Regions from separate parts of the Serratia sp. AR11 genome, predicted to be linked through region 3. Evidence: riboswitches for the same ligand, from Rfam matches in the RefSeq annotation. Region 3 holds a riboswitch; each other region holds the start of a gene.
The links. Region 3 has a riboswitch for thiamine pyrophosphate ahead of thiC (phosphomethylpyrimidine synthase ThiC). Riboswitches for the same ligand answer to the same signal wherever they lie in the genome.
Positions count from the first base shown of each region.

Region 1 (5,132 bases), 2.2 Mb from region 3:
ACCACCTCAACACCCACGCTGCTCCATGGGATAGCAGCCGGATCTCTTTCGGAGAAAACATGAATCGGCCGACCATCGAGCAGCAACTGGTTCTCACCGGCTTCGACGCTGGCTGCCAGAGTGCCTGAAAGCGAATCGTATTTCAGCAGGTGCGCCAGGGTTTTGCTGTCGGTCAAATCATTGATTGCCACAACCTGAAAGTCGCTGCGACCTAACGCTGCGCGCAACACGTTCCTGCCGATCCTGCCGAATCCATTAATGCCTACTTTGACCATGATCTACTCCTTCATTATTGGCTCTGTCACCAATCTAAACCGGAGAGGTCAGTGTCGTAAATGACGTTTGCAGATCAATTTAGGCCAACATGCGGGAATGAAAACGCTCGCGATATTCGGTAGGTGAGAGTTGCAAATGCCGCTCAAAAACGCGCCGCAGATTGAGGCCATTGCCAAACCCGCAACTGATGGCGATTTGCTCAATACCTTCCGCACTCTGCTCCAGGCGTTGCCGGGCCAGATATAAACGCCCTTCTTCAACAAATTTGGCGGGGGAAATACCGGTTTCACGCGTGAACACCCGGGTAAAGTTACGCGGACTCATGGCAACCCGTTCCGCCAACTGCTCAACGGAAAGGTCTGCGGCCAGATTCTCCAGGATCCACGACTGAAGATCGCGGATTGGGCCAGGGGTTTTAGCCTGATTTAAAGGGTAACGGCTGAACTGCGCCTGACCGCCAGGCCGACGCAGGAACATCACCAGATCTTGCGCCACTTCACGCGCCTGAACAAAACCGTAATCGTCCTCCACCAGCGCCAGGGTGAGATCGAAGCCGGAACTGACCCCGCCCGAAGTCCAGACGGAACCATCCTGCACGTACAACGGCCCATTTTCGACCTGCACTTTTGGGAAACGAGTCTGCAAGGTTTCCAGCAATCGCCAATGGGTGGTCGCCCGGCGTCCATCCAGCAAACCGGCTTCGGCCAGCAACAACGCCCCACCGCAAACCGACGCAATACGCCGCGCCTTGGGTGCGGCACGCCGTAGCCAGTCGACAACATAAGCACTCTCTTCCTCGGTCGCGCCTTTTCCGGTCACTATGATGGTGTCGCGTTCCTGCTCTGGGTCGAGATCTGAAAGACGATGATCGGCCAACAGATTCAAGCCGGACGACCCATGTACCACCCGGTGAGATTGGGTGGTGACGATCGCCATCTGGTAGAGCGGAGCGTCGTTGGGCCTCAAGCGGTTGGCTTGCATCAGGATGTCGGCGATGCCTGCCGACTCGAATAACATGCCCCCTTCGGGGACGATAATCAGAAAGGTATGCATGTCCTTAAAATACAAAATGAGCAAAATAAGTCAAGCCCGCCACCGGAGAGGCTGGCGGGCTTTCAGTGCGCGACTTATCAGCGCCAGTCCAGCGCCGGTGCAATATGCTTCAGGATCGACTCAATCACATGGGCGTTATACTCAACGCCCAACTGGTTTGGCACCGTCAGCAGCAAGGTATCCGCTTCGGCAATGGCTTCGTCCTGCGCCAGCTGTTTGATCAGCAGCTCTGGCTCGGCGGCATAACTACGGCCGAATATCGCCCGGGTCTGATCGCCGATATAGCCCACCTGATCGCCCTCCTGCCCGCTATTGCCGAAGTAACTGCGGTCCTGCTGGTTCATCAGCGCAAAAATGCTGCGGCTGACCGACACACGCGGCTCTCGTTTATGCCCTGCCAACTTCCAGGCCTCGCGGTAAGCGCGGATCTGTTTGGCCTGCTGCACGTGAAACGGCTCGCCGGTTTCGTCGTTTTTCAGCGTCGAGCTTTGCAGGTTCATCCCCAGCTTCGCGGCCCAAACTGCCGTAGCGTCTGAGCTGGCACCCCACCAGATGCGATCCCGCAGCCCGGCAGAGAAGGGTTCAACGCGCAGCAGGCCGGGAGGATTAGGGAACATCGGCTGCGGGCTGGGTTCGGCAAAGCCTTCACCGCGCAGCGCGTCCAGCAGCACTTCGGTGTGGCGGCGGGCCATATCGGCTTCGGTCTCGCCGTCCGCAGGCGTGTAACCAAAGTAACGCCAGCCATCAATCACCTGCTCGGGAGAACCGCGGCTGATGCCAAGCTGCAAGCGTCCACCTGAAATCAGGTCGGCGGCTCCGGCGTCTTCAACCATATACAGCGGGTTTTCATAGCGCATGTCGATCACGCCGGTACCAATCTCAATACGCTGGGTTTTGGCACCGATGGCAGCCAACAGCGGGAATGGCGAGCCAAGCTGGCGTGCAAAGTGATGCACGCGGAAATAGGCCCCATCCGCCCCCAGCTCTTCTGCCGCGACGGCCAGGTCGATCGATTGCAGCAACGCATCGCCGGCCGAACGGGTGCCCGACTGTGACGAAGGCGTCCAGTGGCCAAAAGAGAGAAATCCAATTTTCTTCATGGGTGGTGTCCTTAGGTTCAATTATGACCGGATTACAGTGACAAATATGCCCCCTGTCAGGCCAGAAAAATTGTCTTCGACCGCACTAAACGAACCGTTTTTGGCAGAGAAAATCCTCCAGGCTTCCCCCCGCCCAAACATTGTAATCAAAAAGTAAATATCGTATAACAGGCTCCTCCGAGGGGTGTCCTGTAATGGGCTGAGATGGCGCAAGCCGAACCCTTTGAACCTGATCTGGGTCATGCCAGCGAAGGGACGGGTCGGCAATAACGCTATCAGTCATTGCCTGTTCATACCTCAGCGCGCCCGGATCTCCACTCACTTTTGGAGGTCCCATGTTTACTCCCCAATTCGACGACGGTCTCTACGGCCAACTGCGCCTGCGCGCCGGTAGCCACTGGCAGGACTATGTCGCTCACCCCTTTATTCAGCAACTGGCCGCCGGTACGCTACCCGAACCTGCTTTCCGCCGCTATCTGACCCAGGACTATCTGTTCCTGATCCACTTTGCCCGCGCCTACGCCCTGCTGGTCAGCAAACTGCGCACCCTGCCGGAGATGCGCACGGCCACCGCCTCGCTCAATGCGATTGTCGCCGAGCTGCCTTTGCATCTGGCCTATTGCGCCGACTGGGGCCTCAGCGAGCCGCAGATTGCCGCCGAGCCAGAAGCCGCAGAAACCCTCAATTACACCCGTTATGTACTCGATATCGGCCACTCCGGGGACGCTCTCGACCTGCTGGCGGCGCTGTTGCCCTGCGTCGCCGGCTATGCCGAGATTGGCCTGCGGCTGCTGGGCGACCCTGCCACGGTGATGGAGGGCAACCCTTACGCCTCGTGGATCCGCAACTATGGCGATCCGGGCTATCTGACCGGGGTGCAGGCCGCTATCGATCTGCTGGAAAACGTCGGCCGTCAGCGCGGTGCAGAAAGCCGCCTGGGCGAACTGTCAGAGATTTTCACCACCGCCACCCGGCTGGAATCTGCCTTCTGGCAAATGGGGCTGAATGCCCAATGAGTATAGGCAACGCGCAACACCATGGCGTTCGGCCGGGTATTCAGGTGCGGGATTTAACCCTGCGCTTTGGTCAGCAGGTGATTTTTGAGCGGCTGAGCTTCGATATCGCAGGCGGCAGTTTTGTTGCCCTGCTCGGCGCCAGCGGCGCGGGGAAAACCAGCCTGTTGAAGATTATTGCCGGGCTGGAAAAACCCACCTCCGGTTCGGTGACCGGCAGTGACGGCCTGCCGATTGCCGGGCGCATCGCTTATATGGGGCAAAAGGATTTGCTCTATCCGTGGCTGACCATTGACCAGAACATCAGCCTCGGCGCGCGGCTGCGCGGTGAAAAGGTCGATTGCGCTTGGGCGGAACACCTGCGGGAACGCGTGGGGCTGAGCGGTTATGGCAATGCCTTGCCTGCTGCGCTGTCCGGTGGCATGCGTCAGCGCACCGCCATCGCCCGTACCCTGTATGAACGCCAGCCGATTGTGCTGATGGATGAGCCTTTCTCGGCGCTGGACACCATTACCCGCGCCATGATCCAGCAACTGGCCGCCGAACTGCTGGCGCAGCACACCGTATTGCTGATTACCCACGACCCAATGGAAGCCTGCCGTCTCAGCCATCACCTGCTGGTACTGTCCCGCTATCCCGCCGGTATTGACGATAGCCATGTTATCGAAGGTTTGCCGCCGCGCGCACCGGACGATCCTCATCTGCTGAAAAGCCAGAGCGAGCTGTTGTTGCAACTGGTGAGGGCCGCCGGATGAAACCACAGATTGAAAGCCGTCTGTCGCGGATGCGCCGCAGCCTGACGGTGTTTGCCGGCCTGCTATTGCTGTGGGGACTGGTCACTCTGGGTGATATTCCGGCTTTTCTGCTGCCTTCACCCACCTCAGTCGCGCAGGCGCTGTGGAACGACCGGGCTTACCTCGGTTACCACACGCTGATCACCGCCGCCGAGATCGCCTGCGGCCTGCTGGCCGGGGTGTTGCTTGGTGCCGTACTGGCGCTGTGCATGATTTATTCCCCACGGCTGCAACGCTGGCTAATGCCGCTGGTGCTAACCAGTCAGGCTATCCCGGTGTTTGCACTGGCCCCGCTGTTGGTGCTGTGGTTCGGTTTTGGCATGAGCGCCAAGGTGGTGATGGCCGTGTTGGTGATCTTCTTCCCGGTCACTTCAGCCTTCTTCGACGGACTGCGCCGGGTCAATAACGATTATCTCGATCTGGCCCGCACCCTGCGCGCTTCTCCCTGGGCGCAACTGCGGCATGTGCGGCTGATGGCGGCACTGCCGGCCTTTGGCTCCGGGCTGCGCATGGCCGCCGCCGTCGCCCCGATCGGCGCGATCATCGGCGAATGGGTCGGCTCGGCGGAAGGTTTGGGTTACGTAATGCTGAACGCCAACGCGCGCATGCAGACCGACGTCTGTTTTGCCGCGCTGTTTATTCTGGTGCTGATGACCGTCCTGCTTTGGGTGACGGTGGACGCGCTGCTGCTGCGCCTGATCGACTGGGCGCCGGAAAATGACTGATAACAAGGGATCCACAATGATTAATAAAACCCTCTGCGGACTGATGCTCTGCACCACGCTGGCCGGGCAAGCTACCGCCGCAGAAAAACTGACGCTGGTGCTCGACTGGTATATCAACCCCGATCACGCGCCGATTATGGTGGCCGAGCAGATCGGTGCCTTCAAGGCCGA
Region 1 covers NZ_CM150739.1:3,544,099-3,549,230, forward strand. The annotation lists gene gap (type I glyceraldehyde-3-phosphate dehydrogenase) at 1-275, opposite strand, end outside; gene ACSOSI_RS16750 (GlxA family transcriptional regulator) at 355-1,329, opposite strand; gene ACSOSI_RS16755 (LLM class flavin-dependent oxidoreductase) at 1,407-2,429, opposite strand; TPP riboswitch at 2,600-2,702, shown strand; gene tenA (thiaminase II) at 2,765-3,445, shown strand; gene ACSOSI_RS16765 (ABC transporter ATP-binding protein) at 3,442-4,197, shown strand; gene ACSOSI_RS16770 (ABC transporter permease) at 4,194-4,961, shown strand; gene ACSOSI_RS16775 (ABC transporter substrate-binding protein) at 4,978-5,132, shown strand, end outside.
Region 1: it holds a riboswitch for thiamine pyrophosphate, as region 3 does, so the genes downstream of both, tenA (thiaminase II) here and thiC (phosphomethylpyrimidine synthase ThiC) in region 3, are expected to answer to the same signal.

Region 2 (5,132 bases), 430 kb from region 3:
CACCAATCGGCATCGCTTTGCCGATGATGGCGATGATGGTGCCGATAAACAGCGCCAGTAAATGCCAGGCATTGGGTGCCACGCCTTCAGGCACCGGGATCACAAACCAGATGAGTAAAGCAGCGGCGACGGCACACAAAGAAGGAACGGGCTTGAGCGGCGTTAGTTTATCCATAACATACCCACTTTTCTAAACGGATCGGCATCTTGGCAGCAAGATGGGCGGGAACGCGCTTATCGCGTTCCGGGTCCGTTCAGCTTGGGGGGCGGGCGTAATGTTCTCAATGACATGCGTCAAGGTTGGTGACGTTTAAGCTCACACTTCCCGCACGCGGGCACTCATCCACAGCGCCACGACTGCCAGGATAGTCGCCAACCAGTAAACCGCATAGTGCCCCAGGTTTTCCACCAGCGCCCCCTGCAGCACCCCGGCCAGGATCACCCCGGTGGAAATACTGTTGGTAAACAGCGTGGTCGCCGCACCTGGCCGTCCCGGCATCAGGTCCTGGAAATAGAGCATGCCAATACCGGCGATGATGCCGATAAATATGGCGTTGAACAGCTGTAATACTATCAGCGCCAGCTTAAATTTAAACACCACCAATCCTGCATAAAACAGGATGCCGGCCGCCACGGCGAACAGCATCATATTGCGTTTGCCGAACCTTTTGACGTAGTAACCCGCCAGCAACATGGCCGGGATCTCCAGCCCGGCGGCCGTGCCCATCAGCAGCCCGGCAAGGTTTTCCGGCAGGCCCAGATCGGCGGTGATATACAGCGGCATATCGATGATATACATGGTGTTGCAGGTCCACATCAGCATCGACGCAATAAACAAACGACGTACATTGCGGTTGCGCCAGGCGCTGACGGGGGCAATCGGAACCGAAGCAGTAGCGTTCAGCTCCGAACTACTTTGCTCCGCACGTGGTACCGAAGGCAGGGTAAACCATACCAGCAATGCACAAATCGCGAAGGTCGCAGCGGCAATCATGAACATCCAGGTAAACCCGTAGTTCAGCGCCAGCGTAAACGACAGCGGCGGGCCAATCACCCAGGCCAGCGACAGTTGTGCGCGCATCACCGAGCTGAACATCACCACTTCGCGCGCCGAGCTGTCTGCATATTCTCGTGCCAGCGCAAAAATCTGCGGCATCGCGGTATTGGCAATCGCCGACAGCAATACCCCGGCGGTGATCAGCGTCAGATAGTCACGGTTAAAGGCAAACAGCAGGCAGTTACCGACCGCCATCAGGCAGCACAGCAAAATCAACTTGCGACGATCGCCGCGCGTATCCGAACGCTTGGCCAACAGGAAACTGACCGCGATGCCGACAATAGCGTTGACGGTATAGAACAGGCCAACCCACAGCGGCCGCACCTTAACCTCGGTGGTCAGGAACAGGCTCAGCGTCGGCGCCAAAAGCGCGCCGGCAATGCCGGAAAGAAAGGCAATCAGCAGGAATGCGGCAAAGACGGGATTAAAGCGGCGTGGCAGCCAGCGCTGACGTTTCATCTCTTCGTTCCTGACCCTAAAGCGGAAGACAGAACCTTAGGCTACGGTGGCAAAATTGCAAGAATATCCCCGCGACCGAGAATAAAAAAACCAGTGGGTATGATCCCACTGGCTGGTGAACAACACCATTACTCAGAAACTTTTTCTACCCGAGCCTCACAGATGCTCACGGTATTGCTTATCCGTCATGGAGTGGATGTCCCACTGGGTCAGATGGGCCAGCATCTCCAGCCGCGCCTGCTCAGGCACCAGCCCCAACCAATCGGCCCGCTGGCGACGTACCGCGCTGAAATAGCGCTGATAGAACTGTTTTGACAAGAAAACTTTCATCCGTCGCCCTCCCCCTTTCATTGAGGAAAATTATCGGCGTAATATAGGGAAAGATAAATTGATGGGTTGATGCCGGAGCGTTCCTCTTTTATGTCCACCTCCAGATTGCAACAGCAGTTCATTCGCCTGTGGCAGCGCTGCCACGGCGAGCCGACCGAAACCACCCTGCAGGAGCTGGCCGAAGTGCTCAGCTGTTCGCGCCGCCACGTGCGTTCGCTACTGGGTGCCATGCAGCACCAGGGCTGGTTAACCTGGCAGGCCGAGTCCGGGCGCGGCAAACGTTCACGGCTCACCTTTCACTACACCGGTCTGGCACTGCAACAGCAGCGGGCGGAGGAATTGCTGGAGCAAGACCGTATCGATCAACTGGTGCAACTGGTCGGCGATAAAAACGTGGTGCGCCAAATGTTGCTGTCCCAACTGGGACGCAGCTTTCGTCAGGGGAAACACATCCTGCGGGTGCTCTACTATCGCCAGTTGTATAACCTGCTGCCCGGTTCGGCGCTGCGGCGTTCGGAAACCCATCTGGCACGGCAGATTTTCAGCGGCCTGACGCGCATAAACGAGGAAAACGGGGAACTGGAGTCTGATCTTTCGCATCACTGGCAAGCTTTGACCCCGCTGCATTGGCGTTTTTATCTCCGCCCGGCGATTCATTTTCACCATGGCCGCGAGCTGGAAATGGAGGATGTCATCAGCTCGCTTACCCGTTTGATGCCACAGCCACTGTTTTCACATCTCGAACGCGTGACCTCACCGACGCCTTATGTGATCGACGTGCATTTGCACAGTCCCGATTACTGGCTGCCGTGGCTGCTGGGCAGCGTGCCCGCGATGATCTTGCCGCGCGAATGGCAAAGCCTGCCGGACTTCTCGCGCCACCCAGTGGGCACCGGGCCATATAGCGTGGTACGCAACCACCGCAGCCAGATGAAAATCCACGCCTTTGACGATTACTTTGGCTACCGCGCGCTGATCGATGAGGTGAATATCTGGGTGCTGCCGGAAGTGACCGAAGAACTGGTACATTCCGGCGTCCAGTTGCAGGCGGACGACACCGGCAAAAACGAACTGGAAAGCCGGCTGGAAGAAGGCTGTTATTTCCTGCTGTTCGATCAGCGTTCGCCACTGGCGGCCGATCCGGCCATTCGCAGTTGGCTGTGCGAGTTGATCAACCCCATTGCGCTGCTGAGCAATGCCGGCCCGGTCTATCAACGCTATTGGTCGCCGGCCTACGGCCTTCTGCCGCGCTGGCATCACAACCGCGCACTGGCACAATTGCCCAAACCGGACGGGTTGACCGAGCTGACGTTGACTTACTACAGCGAGCACTCGGAGTTCCACGCCATTCAGTTGGCGATCGAACCCCTGCTGGCGCAGCAGGGTATCAAGCTGAAGATCCAGGCCGTGGATTACGACACCTGGCATAAAGGCGAAGCCATCAGCGATCTGTGGCTCGGCAGCGCCAACTTCTATCTGCCGCTGGAGTTCTCGCTGTTCGCCACCCTGTATGAACTGCCGCTGATGCAGCACTGCATGAATGAAGATCTCGCTGAGGATGCCGCGTTGTGGCGCGCCAATAGCCTGCCGCTGGCCGATTTTTGCCAGCGCCTGGTCAGCAATCATCAGTTACACCCGCTGTTCCACCACTGGTTGCAATTGCACGGCCAGCGCAGCATGCGCGGCGTACGGATGAATACCCTGGGCTGGTTTGATTTTAAATCCGCCTGGTTTGCGCCGCCGGAAGCATAAGCGCCTTTCACCGACGCCCGTTAGTCTTTACAATGACGCCGTCTCAACGGGGTGCAAAATGCGGCGTGCCGATTTTGCTGAGAACAAACCCGTCGAACCTGATCCGGTCAATACCGGCGGAGGGATTTGAGCCCAGCGAACCGGCAGCCGCCACTCGCCCCCTCAGATACCCTTGCCCCCCTAAATTTTCAGGAGTGCAAAGTGGTCAAAAAAAGCCTGCCCTTATTACTGTTGTTGTGCGCCGCACCGGTGTTCGCCAAACCGGTACTGACGGTCTACACCTATGATTCTTTCGCTGCCGACTGGGGCCCTGGCCCGGCGGTCAAAAAAGCCTTTGAAGCCCAGTGCGACTGTGAGCTGAAATTTGTCGCGCTGGAAGACGGCGTTTCGCTGCTTAACCGCCTGCGCATGGAAGGAAAAAACAGCGCCGCCGATGTGGTGTTGGGGCTGGACAACAATTTGCTGCAGGCCGCGCAACAAACCGGTTTATTTGCGCCGAGCAACGTCGACAGCACCAAACTGAGCGTTCCCGGCGGCTGGCAGGATAAAACCTTCGTGCCTTATGACTACGGCTACTTTGCCTTCGTTTACAACAAAGAAAAACTGAAGAACCCGCCCAAAAGCCTGCAGGAACTGGTCGACAGTGACCAGAACTGGAAGGTGATTTATGAAGATCCGCGTACCAGCACGCCGGGCCTCGGCCTGCTGTTGTGGATGCAGAAAGTCTATGGCGACAAGGCTCCCGAAGCCTGGCAAAAGCTGGCAAAGAAAACCGTCACCGTGACCAAGGGCTGGAGTGAGGCTTACGGCCTGTTCCTGAAAGGCGAAGGCGACCTGGTACTCAGCTACACCACCTCTCCGGCCTACCATCTGATTGAAGAAAAGAAAGACAGCTACGCCGCCGCTAACTTCAGCGAAGGCCACTACCTGCAGGTCGAGGTGGCAGGCAAACTCAAGGCCGGCAAACAGCCGGAGTTGGCAGAGCAGTTTATGCAATTTATGGTGACCCCGGCGTTCCAGAACAGCATTCCCACCGGCAACTGGATGTATCCGGTGATCAAAACCCAGCTACCGGCCGGGTTTGAGCAAATGACCGTACCGCAGACCGCGTTGCAATACAGCGCTGAAGAAGTGGCCAAACAACGCGGCAACTGGATCCGGGCATGGCAAACCGCCGTCAGCCACTGATCCCACGCTGGCTATGGCCGGGGCTGCTGGCTTCCGGTCTGATCCTGACCATCGCCGTACTGGCGATGGGTTCGCTGTGGCGACACGCGCCCGAAAGCGACTGGCAGGGTCTGTGGCAGGACAGCTACCTGTGGCACGTGGTGCGTTTCACCTTCTGGCAGGCGTTGCTGTCGGCACTGATCTCGGTGCTGCCCGCTATCCTGCTGGCGCGATCGCTGTTCCGTCGCCGTTTCCCTGGCCGCCAATTGCTGCTACGGCTGTGCGCCATGACGCTGGTGCTGCCGGTACTGGTGGCGGTGTTCGGTCTGCTCAGTGTTTATGGCCGACAAGGCTGGCTGGCCGCGAT
Region 2 covers NZ_CM150739.1:722,600-727,731, reverse strand. The annotation lists gene ACSOSI_RS03395 (DASS family sodium-coupled anion symporter) at 1-175, opposite strand, end outside; gene ACSOSI_RS03390 (sugar efflux transporter) at 317-1,516, opposite strand; gene sgrT (glucose uptake inhibitor SgrT) at 1,673-1,846, opposite strand; gene sgrR (HTH-type transcriptional regulator SgrR) at 1,937-3,598, shown strand; TPP riboswitch at 3,636-3,741, shown strand; gene thiB (thiamine ABC transporter substrate binding subunit) at 3,800-4,786, shown strand; gene thiP (thiamine/thiamine pyrophosphate ABC transporter permease ThiP) at 4,762-5,132, shown strand, end outside.
Region 2: it holds a riboswitch for thiamine pyrophosphate, as region 3 does, so the genes downstream of both, thiB (thiamine ABC transporter substrate binding subunit) here and thiC (phosphomethylpyrimidine synthase ThiC) in region 3, are expected to answer to the same signal.

Region 3 (5,132 bases):
TCCATGCCGGTTAGCTGCACTGCTATCGGTTTGGCCGCTTCCTGTGCGGCGGCATAGTCGCGAACTTCCTGCGAAATTTTCATCGAGCAGAATTTTGGCCCGCACATAGAGCAGAAGTGGGCGATTTTGCCGGACTCTTGCGGCAGGGTTTCGTCGTGATAAGCGCGAGCAGTGGCTGGATCGAGCGCCAGATTGAACTGATCTTCCCAGCGGAATTCGAAGCGCGCCTTGGACATGGCGTTATCGCGGATTTGCGCACCGGGGTGGCCTTTTGCCAGGTCGGCGGCGTGAGCGGCAATTTTGTAGGTGATCAGCCCCTGCTTGACGTCCTCTTTGTTCGGCAGCCCGAGATGCTCCTTTGGCGTGACGTAACACAGCATGGCGCAGCCGAACCAGCCGATCATCGCGGCCCCGATGCCGGAGGTAAAGTGATCATAACCCGGAGCGATATCGGTGGTTAGTGGGCCAAGAGTATAGAATGGTGCTTCGTGGCAGTGCTCCAGCTCCTCGGTCATGTTGCGGCGGATCATCTGCATCGGCACGTGGCCAGGGCCTTCGATCATCACCTGCACGTCATATTCCCAGGCAATTTTGGTCAACTCACCCAAGGTGTGCAGTTCGGCGAACTGTGCCTCGTCGTTGGCGTCCTGAATTGAGCCCGGCCGCAGGCCGTCGCCGAGGGAAAGAGAAACGTCATAGGCGGCGCAAATCTCACAGATTTCGCGGAAGTGCTGGTACAGGAAGTTTTCCTGATGATGTGACAGGCACCATTTGGCCATGATCGAACCGCCGCGGGAAACGATGCCGGTCAGGCGTTTGGCGGTCATCGGCACGTAGCGCAGCAGCACGCCGGCGTGAATGGTGAAGTAGTCAACCCCTTGCTCCGCCTGCTCCAGCAGCGTATCGCGGAACATTTCCCAGGTGAGGTTTTCCGCCACGCCGTTCACTTTCTCCAGCGCCTGATAGATAGGCACGGTGCCAATTGGCACCGGGCTGTTACGCAGGATCCATTCGCGGGTTTCGTGAATATAGCGGCCGGTAGACAGATCCATCACGGTATCCGCGCCCCAGCGGGTGGACCACACCAGTTTCTCGACCTCTTCCTCGATCGATGAGGTCACCGCCGAGTTGCCGATGTTGGCGTTAACCTTCACCAGGAAGTTACGGCCGATGATCATCGGTTCGGATTCCGGGTGGTTGATATTGGCGGGGATGATGGCGCGCCCGGCGGCGACTTCCTGGCGAACGAATTCCGGCGTGATGTTCTCCGGCAGGTTGGCCCCCCAACTTTGGCCAGGATGCTGGTGGCGTAATACCTCGCCACGGATGCGCTCGCGCCCCATGTTTTCGCGAATGGAGATAAATTCCATTTCTGGGGTGACGGTGCCGGCACGCGCGTAGTGCAACTGGGTCACGCATTGGCCCGGTTGTGCCTTGCGTGGCAACGGCAAATGTTCAAAGCGCAGGTGATCCAGGCCTTCATCGGCCAGGCGCTGCTGGGTGAAACCTGAACTGACGCCCTTGAGGGCTTCGGTATCACCGCGTTCAGCGATCCAACCGGCACGTAGCTTCGCCAGGCCGCTATGCACGTTGAGTTCTGATTGGGGATCACCGTAAGGGCCGGCAGTGTCGTACACCGGAATCGCTTCGTTTGGCTCGTACTTCGGGTTGTCCTTATCGCCACCGATCAGCGTCGGGCTGAGCTGAATTTCACGCATTGGCACCTGCAGATCACTACGTGAGCCCTGCAGATAGATCCGGCGTGAATTGGGGAAGGAAACGCCTTGCAGGGTGTTGATAAACTGCTGGGCTTCTTCGCGTTGCTCTTTACGAGCGCGGGGTTTGTTAACGTTAGACATAGCAAGTTCCTACCAGTGTGTTGGGTTGGGAAAGTTGCTTGTCTGGAGCTCGGAGGGAGTAATGATGCTGGCCAGCAAAGCAGGATTATCCCAAATCGGGGTCACCTGCCTGTGGCGATAGATTACTCTTGTTCCCTTCGCGGGTATTAACCCGATCAGGTTCCGCGGATCCCGAATTAACGGTCTCAGCCTGGCCAATTTGATGAACAAATCAGGCGCTAGGCACTCCGACAAGATGCCCTCCAGTATAGGAGGGATAATAAAAAAGACTACAAAATTTTAGCCGGCTGGATCCAGCGTTTTGTCCGGCTCAGCCTGCTGCCAGGTTTCAGCCGCCAGTTGGATCAGCCTGTCTTCAAGGGTAAAACGAGCCGCCAGCGTTTCACCGATATCGGACAACGCCTGATGTAATTCCAGACACAGGTCCTGATCGATATCCACTTCGGTATAGCGATCGTGGAAAGCCATGATCTGCTCGGTATTGGCCCACAGCTTGGGATAGATGTTGACCGCCAGAGACATTTTCGGACTGGATGCGCCTTCCACTTGCTTGATTATTCTGTCATAGATATGAAAATGGCCGGCGGAGAGATAATCCACCAAATTATGGCAAAAGTTCTCCAGCGCTTTTTCATTCAGCGGCGTATGCTTTTCTTTGTTAGGTTTAATGCCCACCAGGGCACAATAGGCGACCAGCAACTGCTTGCGTGCCTGAAGCCATTGATCTACTAATTCATTACTACCACCAACGCGCTGAGTCAGGCTTTCCAAACGGTTGAGCATGTTTGACTCCGTAAGTAATAAAACGTAACAGTAAGTTATTAAAATGTAACAAGGCCGATTTGTAGAGTGCCAGTGAAGCTGAGGTTGTGCAACAACGATATGGAACTTGCATTAACGGGTAATGAAAATGGCTGGTGGATCGTCAGCCATGAAAGCAAACTTTGGTTACCGAACGGTGAATTGCCGTGCGGTTTGGCCGCGTCATTTTCCCTGCAGGGAAGAATGGCTCGTGTTATTGGCGAATGGGAAGGATTGCCGGTCTGGCTGGTGCGCCACGCAATGCCGCAGGAGATGGGATCGGTACGCCAACTGTTAGAACTGGATCGCGGGCTGTTCCAGCTTGCCGGACGGGGCGTACAACTGGCCGAGTTTTACCGTTCCCATCGCTACTGCGGTTACTGCGGCCATGAAATGCATCTCAGCCGCACCGAAAGTGCCTGCCTGTGCGGCCACTGCCGGGAGCGCTACTACCCGCAGATCGCCCCCTGCGTGATCGTTGCCATTCGGCGTGACGATGAGATCCTGCTGGCGCAACATGTGCGCCATCGCGGCGGTATTCATACCGTACTGGCCGGCTTTGTCGAGGTTGGCGAAACGCTGGAGCAGGCGGCTGCACGCGAGGTGATGGAAGAAAGTAATATTGAAATCAAAAACCTGCGTTATGTCACCTCACAACCCTGGCCGTTCCCGCACTCGTTGATGATGGCCTTTATGGCCGATTACCACCGCGGCGAGATCCGTCACGATCCGAAAGAGCTGCTTAACGCCGGTTGGTACCGCTACGATCGGTTGCCGCTATTACCGCCGCCCGGCACGGTAGCGCGTCGCCTGATAGAGGACACCGTAGCCTTATGCCGTGAGCAATAAATCGCTACAATACCGGCAGATGAATAAGGGAGCCCCATAAATGAATGAGTTGAAGAACGATCGCTATCTGCGCGCACTGCTGCGTCAGCCGGTGGATGTGACCCCTGTATGGATGATGCGTCAGGCCGGTCGTTATTTGCCGGAGTACAAGGCCACCCGCGCCCAGGCCGGGGATTTCATGTCGCTATGCAAGAACGCGGAGCTGGCTTGTGAAGTCACGCTGCAGCCGCTGCGCCGTTTCCCGTTGGACGCGGCGATCCTGTTCTCCGATATCCTCACCATTCCCGATGCCATGGGGCTGGGCCTGTATTTCGAAACCGGTGAAGGTCCGCGTTTCTCCTCGCCTATCACCAGTCGTGCCGATGTCGACAAGCTACCGGCGTTCGACCCGGAAGTGGAGCTGGGTTATGTGATGAACGCAGTTCGTACCATCCGTCGCGAGCTGAAGGGCGAAGTGCCGCTGATCGGTTTCTCCGGCAGCCCGTGGACGCTGGCGACCTATATGGTGGAAGGCGGTAGCAGCAAGGCCTTCACCAAACTGAAAAAAATGATGTACGCCGAGCCGGCGACGTTGCACCTGCTGTTGGATAAGCTGGCAGACAGCGTCATTCTGTATCTTAACGCCCAGATTAAAGCCGGCGCGCAGTCGGTGATGGTGTTCGATACCTGGGGCGGCGTGCTGACCGGTCGTGACTACCGCGAGTTCTCACTGCATTACATGCACAAGATTGTTGACGGCCTGCTGCGTGAAAACGACGGCCGCCGTGTGCCGGTCACGCTGTTCACCAAAGGTGGCGGCCAGTGGCTGGAGGCGATGGCGGCAACCGGTTGTGACGCACTGGGTCTTGACTGGACGACCGATATTGCCGATGCACGCCGTCGCGTAGGGGACAAAGTCGCACTGCAGGGCAACATGGACCCTTCGATGCTGTATGCGTCACCGGAGCGCATCGGCCAGGAAGTGGAAACCATTCTGGCCGGTTTCGGCCACGGCGAAGGGCATGTGTTCAACCTGGGCCACGGTATTCACCCGGACGTGCCGCCGGAGAACGCCGGTGCCTTCGTTGAGGCAGTCCACGCGCAGTCGGGGAAATACCATCGTTAAGGATTGGATGTGATAGATACTCAAGCCCTGCGTGCAGAACAACGGCTGCGCGCCTCCGAAGTCATTCGCCAGGATGATTTCCTGGTCGTTCCACCGGCCTTTATCGCCGGTGCCGACGTGGGCTTTGAGCAGGAGGGCGCGGTGACTCGCGCCGCTATCGCCATCCTGCGCTATCCGTCGCTGGAGCTGGTGGAATACCAGGTGGCACGAGTGGCCACCACCATGCCCTATATCCCCGGTTTCTTATCGTTCCGTGAATACCCAGCGTTGCTCGCAGCCTGGGAGCAACTGCATCAAAAGCCGGACCTGGTGCTGGTTGATGGCCATGGCATTTCGCATCCGCGCCGTCTGGGCGTAGCCAGCCATTTTGGCCTGCTGGTCAACGTGCCGACCATCGGCGTAGCCAAAAAGCGCCTGTGCGGTAAGTTCGCCCCGCTAGACGAGGCTACAGGTGCGCTGGCACCGCTGGAGGACAAAGGCGATCAGCTGGGTTGGGTATGGCGCAGTAAGGCGCGCTG
Region 3 covers NZ_CM150739.1:296,427-301,558, forward strand. The annotation lists gene thiC (phosphomethylpyrimidine synthase ThiC) at 1-1,859, opposite strand, end outside; TPP riboswitch at 1,975-2,099, opposite strand; gene ACSOSI_RS01370 (Rsd/AlgQ family anti-sigma factor) at 2,139-2,642, opposite strand; gene nudC (NAD(+) diphosphatase) at 2,742-3,509, shown strand; gene hemE (uroporphyrinogen decarboxylase) at 3,550-4,614, shown strand; gene nfi (deoxyribonuclease V) at 4,624-5,132, shown strand, end outside.

Region 4 (5,132 bases), 1.7 Mb from region 3:
AATATCCCGGTGATCGCTATTACCGGTGGCAAAGAGTCACCGCTGGCACAGGCAGCGGCCTGCATGCTGGACATCAGCGTTGAGCGTGAGGCTTGCCCGATGGGGCTGGCACCGACCTCCAGTGCGGTCAATACGCTGATGATGGGCGACGCACTGGCAATGGCGCTGATGCGCCAACGCGGTTTCAACGCCGAAGACTTTGCCCGCTCGCATCCGGGCGGCAGCCTGGGCGCACGCCTGCTGAACCGGGTACATCACCTGATGCGCACTGGCGATCGCCTGCCGCAGGTCAGTGAAAATGCCAACGTGATGGAAGCGATGCTGGAACTGAGCCGTACCGGGTTGGGACTGGTGCCAGTGTGCGACGCACAGCAGAAAGTAGTGGGGGTGTTTACCGACGGCGACCTGCGTCGCTGGCTGGTGAAAGGCAATAGCCTGCAGGATGCATTAAGCCCGGCGATCACCCGGCCCGGCTACCGTTTGCCGGAACAATGGCGCGCCGGAGAAGCACTGGAAGCATTGCACGAACAGCACATTAGCGCCGCGCCGGTGGTCAACCTAGATGGCGTACTGGTGGGCGCGATCAACCTGCACGACCTGCATCAGGCCGGTATCGGCTGACCGCATTAACTAATGCTTGCCCGTTTGTACCCTCTCCTTTGGGAGAGGGTTAGGGTGAGGGGATTCGTACGACGCTAAAGCCCACTTATTTCCAGTCCGGATTATTCTCAAACTGTTGTTTCAGCAGCGCCTTCATGTCCTCATCCGGCTTGCCCAGCCATTGGTATTTGGCGTATTTCTTCGGATGATCAACCGCTTCCGGCTTGTTCGCCACTTCAACGCGCACCGCCCAGGCCTGCGACTTATCTTCTTTAAACGCCACCATCATAAAGTTGTTGGCACAGTCGTGGGGCTTGCACACATTGCCCACCAAATAATCCTGGCCCTTCCAGCTCAGGCTTTGCGCCGGGGTTGAAGTCCCTACCCCTTTGCGCGCCCAGCCCGGTAAACGGGCCTGCCCCTTCACCATGTTCTGCCAACTGGTCTGATAGCCCGGCTGCTGGATCACGTCCGAAGTGGTGACAATCTGTTGGGCGAGGCTGCCCACGCTGAAGCTGAGTAACGCGCCGAAGATGGCGCCGCGAAGTGCGTTTTGTCCTGTCATGGCCTTCTCCCTTGATTGAATTCGATCGCACCCGGCCAAAACCGGGCCTGAATCTAGTCAGACCACAGCACGGCTAAAAAGTTGACTCACCACCAGGCGTGAAAATGATGCACCGGCCCGATGCCGTGCCCCACTTCCAGCGTATCGGCCTGCTGCAAGGCTTTTTGCAGATAATCCTTGGCGGCAGCGACCGTACCTGCCCAGTCGTCGTGGCGCGGACGCAGCGCGGCCAATGCAGCAGACAGCGTGCAGCCGGTGCCGTGCGTATGGCGGGTCGCTACGCGGGGTGCAGTAAAGCGTTGCTCCTGCCCCACACTGAACAGCCAGTCCGGGCTTTCACTTTCGCTGAGATGGCCGCCCTTCATCAGTACCGCCTGGCAGCCCATCGCCAACAGTGCCCGCCCCTGTTCACGCATCTGGCTTTCGTTTTCCGCCGGGGCACATTCCAGCAGGGCCGCAGCTTCCGGCAGGTTCGGCGTGATGATCGACACCAGCGGCAACAGTTCGCGGCGAATCGACTCCACCGCCTCCGGTGCCAGCAAAGGATCACCGCTTTTCGCCAGCATCACCGTATCCAGCACCACAAACGACGGCTGATAGTGACGTAAACGCTCCGCCACCGCCTGCACAATGTCGGCGTTGGCCAGCATGCCAATCTTGGTGCTGTCGATACGCAGATCGCTGAACACGGAATCAAGTTGAGCGGCGACAAAAGCCGGCTCGATGTTATACACCGACTGCACGCCGCGGGTGTTTTGTGCCACCAGCGCGGTGATCACGGAGGCGCCATAGGCCCCTAGCGCGGAGAAGGCTTTCAGGTCGGCCTGGATACCGGCCCCACCGCTCGGATCGGTCCCGGCGATGGTCAACGCGTTAATCCGTTTCATTGCAGATCCTCCGGACGCAGTTGGTAAAGAGCATCGAGAAACGCCGGGGTGAAACTGCCCGGCCCAGCCGCGCCACGCGTCGCCCGCTCACCGCAAAGTGACATCACCCGGCAGGCGGTGGCTACGTTGTCCAGCCGATCGCCCGGCAGGCTGCAGAATGCCGCCACCACGGCCGAAAGCGCACAACCGGTGCCCACCACTCGCGTCATCAGCACGTCCCCTCCGGCGACCGCCCAGTCACGCTGGCCATCGGTGATGTAATCCACCACGCCGGTCACTGCCACTATCGCCCCGCTGAGCCGCGCCAGTTCACGCGCCGCCGGTAACGCCGCCAGTGAATCGTCAGCGCTGTCGACGCCGCGACCGTTCGCCTGCAAGCCACTCAGCGCCATGATCTCAGAGGCATTGCCGCGGATCGCCGCCGGCTTTTCCCCCAGCAAACGCTGGGCAAATGCAGTGCGATACACCAGCCCGCCGACGGCGACCGGATCCAGCGTCCAGGGGGTGCCCGCCGCATTGGCGGCCTCTACCGCTGCCAGCATGGATTCGGCCCGCGAGGCATTGAGGGTGCCAATATTGACCAGCAAAGCATCCGCCAGCCGGCTGAACTGTGCCGCTTCGGTCGGTTCCACCACCATCGCAGGGGAAGCGCCGAGCGCCAGCAACACGTTAGCCGTCAGTTCCTGCACCACTTCGTTGGTCAGGCAATGAATCAAGGGGGATTGGCGTTTAAATTGGGTCAAACAAGCCGCGGCGTGAGCGCCGGGTAAAGCATCAGGTCGAGTGAACATATTCCTCCCAACCGGCGTTCAAGAAGGCGGGTACCGGTGGGGGCACCGAGACTTCCCTACGCTGGCATAATCCAGATCAGGTAATACGGGTAAAATCTCAGCCCCTAGAGGCACCCCGAGTCAAGACGGCCATTATTGGGGTTGCCGCCGGTGAGGTCAATCGCGCTATAGTGTCAAAAAATAAAAAGGAGACGCCATGCAAATAAGAAAATACCAGGAAGCCGACCGTCCGTTCCTGCGCACCCTGTATCTGGCATCGCGCAAAGCAGCGTTCCCCTGGCGTGATACCGAAGATTACCGACTGGAAGATTTCGATCGTTCGACACTGGGCGAGGATATTTGGGTGGCGGAAGAAAGGGGAAAGCGACTGGGGTTTGTCTCGATTTATCGTCAGGATAACTTTATTCACAATCTGTATGTCGACCCTCACCTGCCGCCCCTGGGCGTCGGCAGCGCGCTGTTGCAGGCAGCGGAGCAGACGTTTACCGCCACCGGCTCGCTGAAATGTCTGGTCAAGAATGAGAAGGCGCTGGCGTTTTACCATAAACACGGCTGGCGGACGATCGCCACCGGCAATGACGGCGCGGAAGACTATTACCTGATGCACTCGCCGACCAAGTAAGGGCACGGCATGCTGTACCGTGCCCATCCATAGTCCTCAAATCAGGCGGCAGAAACCGCCGGGGTCAATTTGCCGCGTGCGCGGATATTTCTAACCAACAACCCTGACACGATGATCCCGGCGCAGGCAAACATGCCCATCAGGCCGAAGACAATCTTGTAGCCGGTTAGTCCGGGGAAGGCATCGAGAATATGGCCGTACAGGCTGAAGCAAAACATCGCCGGGGCGTAACCGATAAAACTGCCTAGCGCCATCGCCGCACCGGTGTGTTCCTCATCAATCCCCGCCTCACCGATCGGTGCGAAGAACACTGCACGTTGGGTAAAGACCACCGCACCAAATCCCAGCGTACAGGCCATGCCCAGATAGACCGGCATTTGCTCATGCGGCAATAGGATCAATAATGCCAGCGCAATGGCGCTGATAATAAAGGTGTAGAATAAATATTTGCTGGGGGATTTTAATACTTTGTCCGCAATCAACCCGCCAATAGGTCCACCCACCATTTTTAGGCAATACTGATTAATGATCCCATAGGCCCCAACCAGTGCAATCGGTAATGCATAGACATGGCTCAGGAAAGGAATAAAGAACGTCAGCCCACAATACACCGCATAAACACAGAAAACGCTGAAGGCAATCAGCCAGACCGTTTTATTTTTTAATACGCTGCTCATGCCCGGTTTTTTATCAACCGGCAATGCGCTTTTCGATGGTGTTTTCTCCTCCGGGCTTTCCTTCATCACTAACAGAATAATAATCCCGACGATAATGGCGATCGCTGAATAAAACAGTATCCCAACCTTGAAGCCAAGGTAGCCGCTGCCAAAAGCGGTAAACAACGCCAGTGCGGAAAACGCCACCACGGTATCCACCACGCCACGACCGGTTTCGAAAAAGCCGAACAGCCGCCCCTGCTGGGTATTATCCCCCAGCATACTCACCGATTTGAGCAGTACCGGCCAGTTCAGCATGTCACAGGTGACCCCAAACAACGCCCAGACAAACAGAATGCCCCAGTAACCCGGCATGCTGGACAGATAAATACCAAGCAAGCCGGTGGCAATCAGTGAAAACGACATGGTAAAGCGGCGCGGCAGACGGTCGGAGAAATAAATCGACAAGAAGAAGCCAATGGTGGTCACAATCGAGTTGACCGACATGGCGTTACCAATTTCCCCGTTACTCAGGTGAAAGTATTCTTGCATCGGCACATAAAACGCATCCTTAAGGGAGGGTAATTTATATATTGTCCCGCCACATAAGACCAACAAGCTAAATAGTGCCCATCTTTTTTTAGTCAGCATAATCCCCTCACAGCCATTAAATAATAAGCGGTGTTGTTACCTCAGTGACGGGACGAGTGTCTCTCCACATCATTGAGAATGTGTTATTTATAAATTTATTTATTATATTATGCCGGGGTTAGCAGCTCCCGGGCTTGCTTTATCAAACTGTCAGTAATGGTGCGAACATGGTGAATTTGATTTAATGCATCCTGAACCTCTTTTTTAAGCCGTTCCTCCAGCCCATGTTCCGGTAACGCGGTTTCACTCATCTCCCGCCATGGAATATGCGGGTTATCGCCCTCTCCGTTAAAACGAAATGGCGGCGCGTAATAATCCACTTCTTCCTCCAGCCCATAAGCGGTAACCTGCGGCCGTTCT
Region 4 covers NZ_CM150739.1:4,058,569-4,063,700, forward strand. The annotation lists gene gutQ (arabinose-5-phosphate isomerase GutQ) at 1-621, shown strand, start outside; gene ACSOSI_RS19095 (inhibitor of vertebrate lysozyme family protein) at 707-1,165, opposite strand; gene thiD (bifunctional hydroxymethylpyrimidine kinase/phosphomethylpyrimidine kinase) at 1,252-2,052, opposite strand; gene thiM (hydroxyethylthiazole kinase) at 2,049-2,843, opposite strand; TPP riboswitch at 2,880-2,971, opposite strand; gene ACSOSI_RS19110 (GNAT family N-acetyltransferase) at 3,040-3,465, shown strand; gene ACSOSI_RS19115 (MFS transporter) at 3,507-4,772, opposite strand; gene ACSOSI_RS19120 (sugar phosphate isomerase/epimerase family protein) at 4,880-5,132, opposite strand, start outside.
Region 4: it holds a riboswitch for thiamine pyrophosphate, as region 3 does, so the genes downstream of both, thiM (hydroxyethylthiazole kinase) here and thiC (phosphomethylpyrimidine synthase ThiC) in region 3, are expected to answer to the same signal.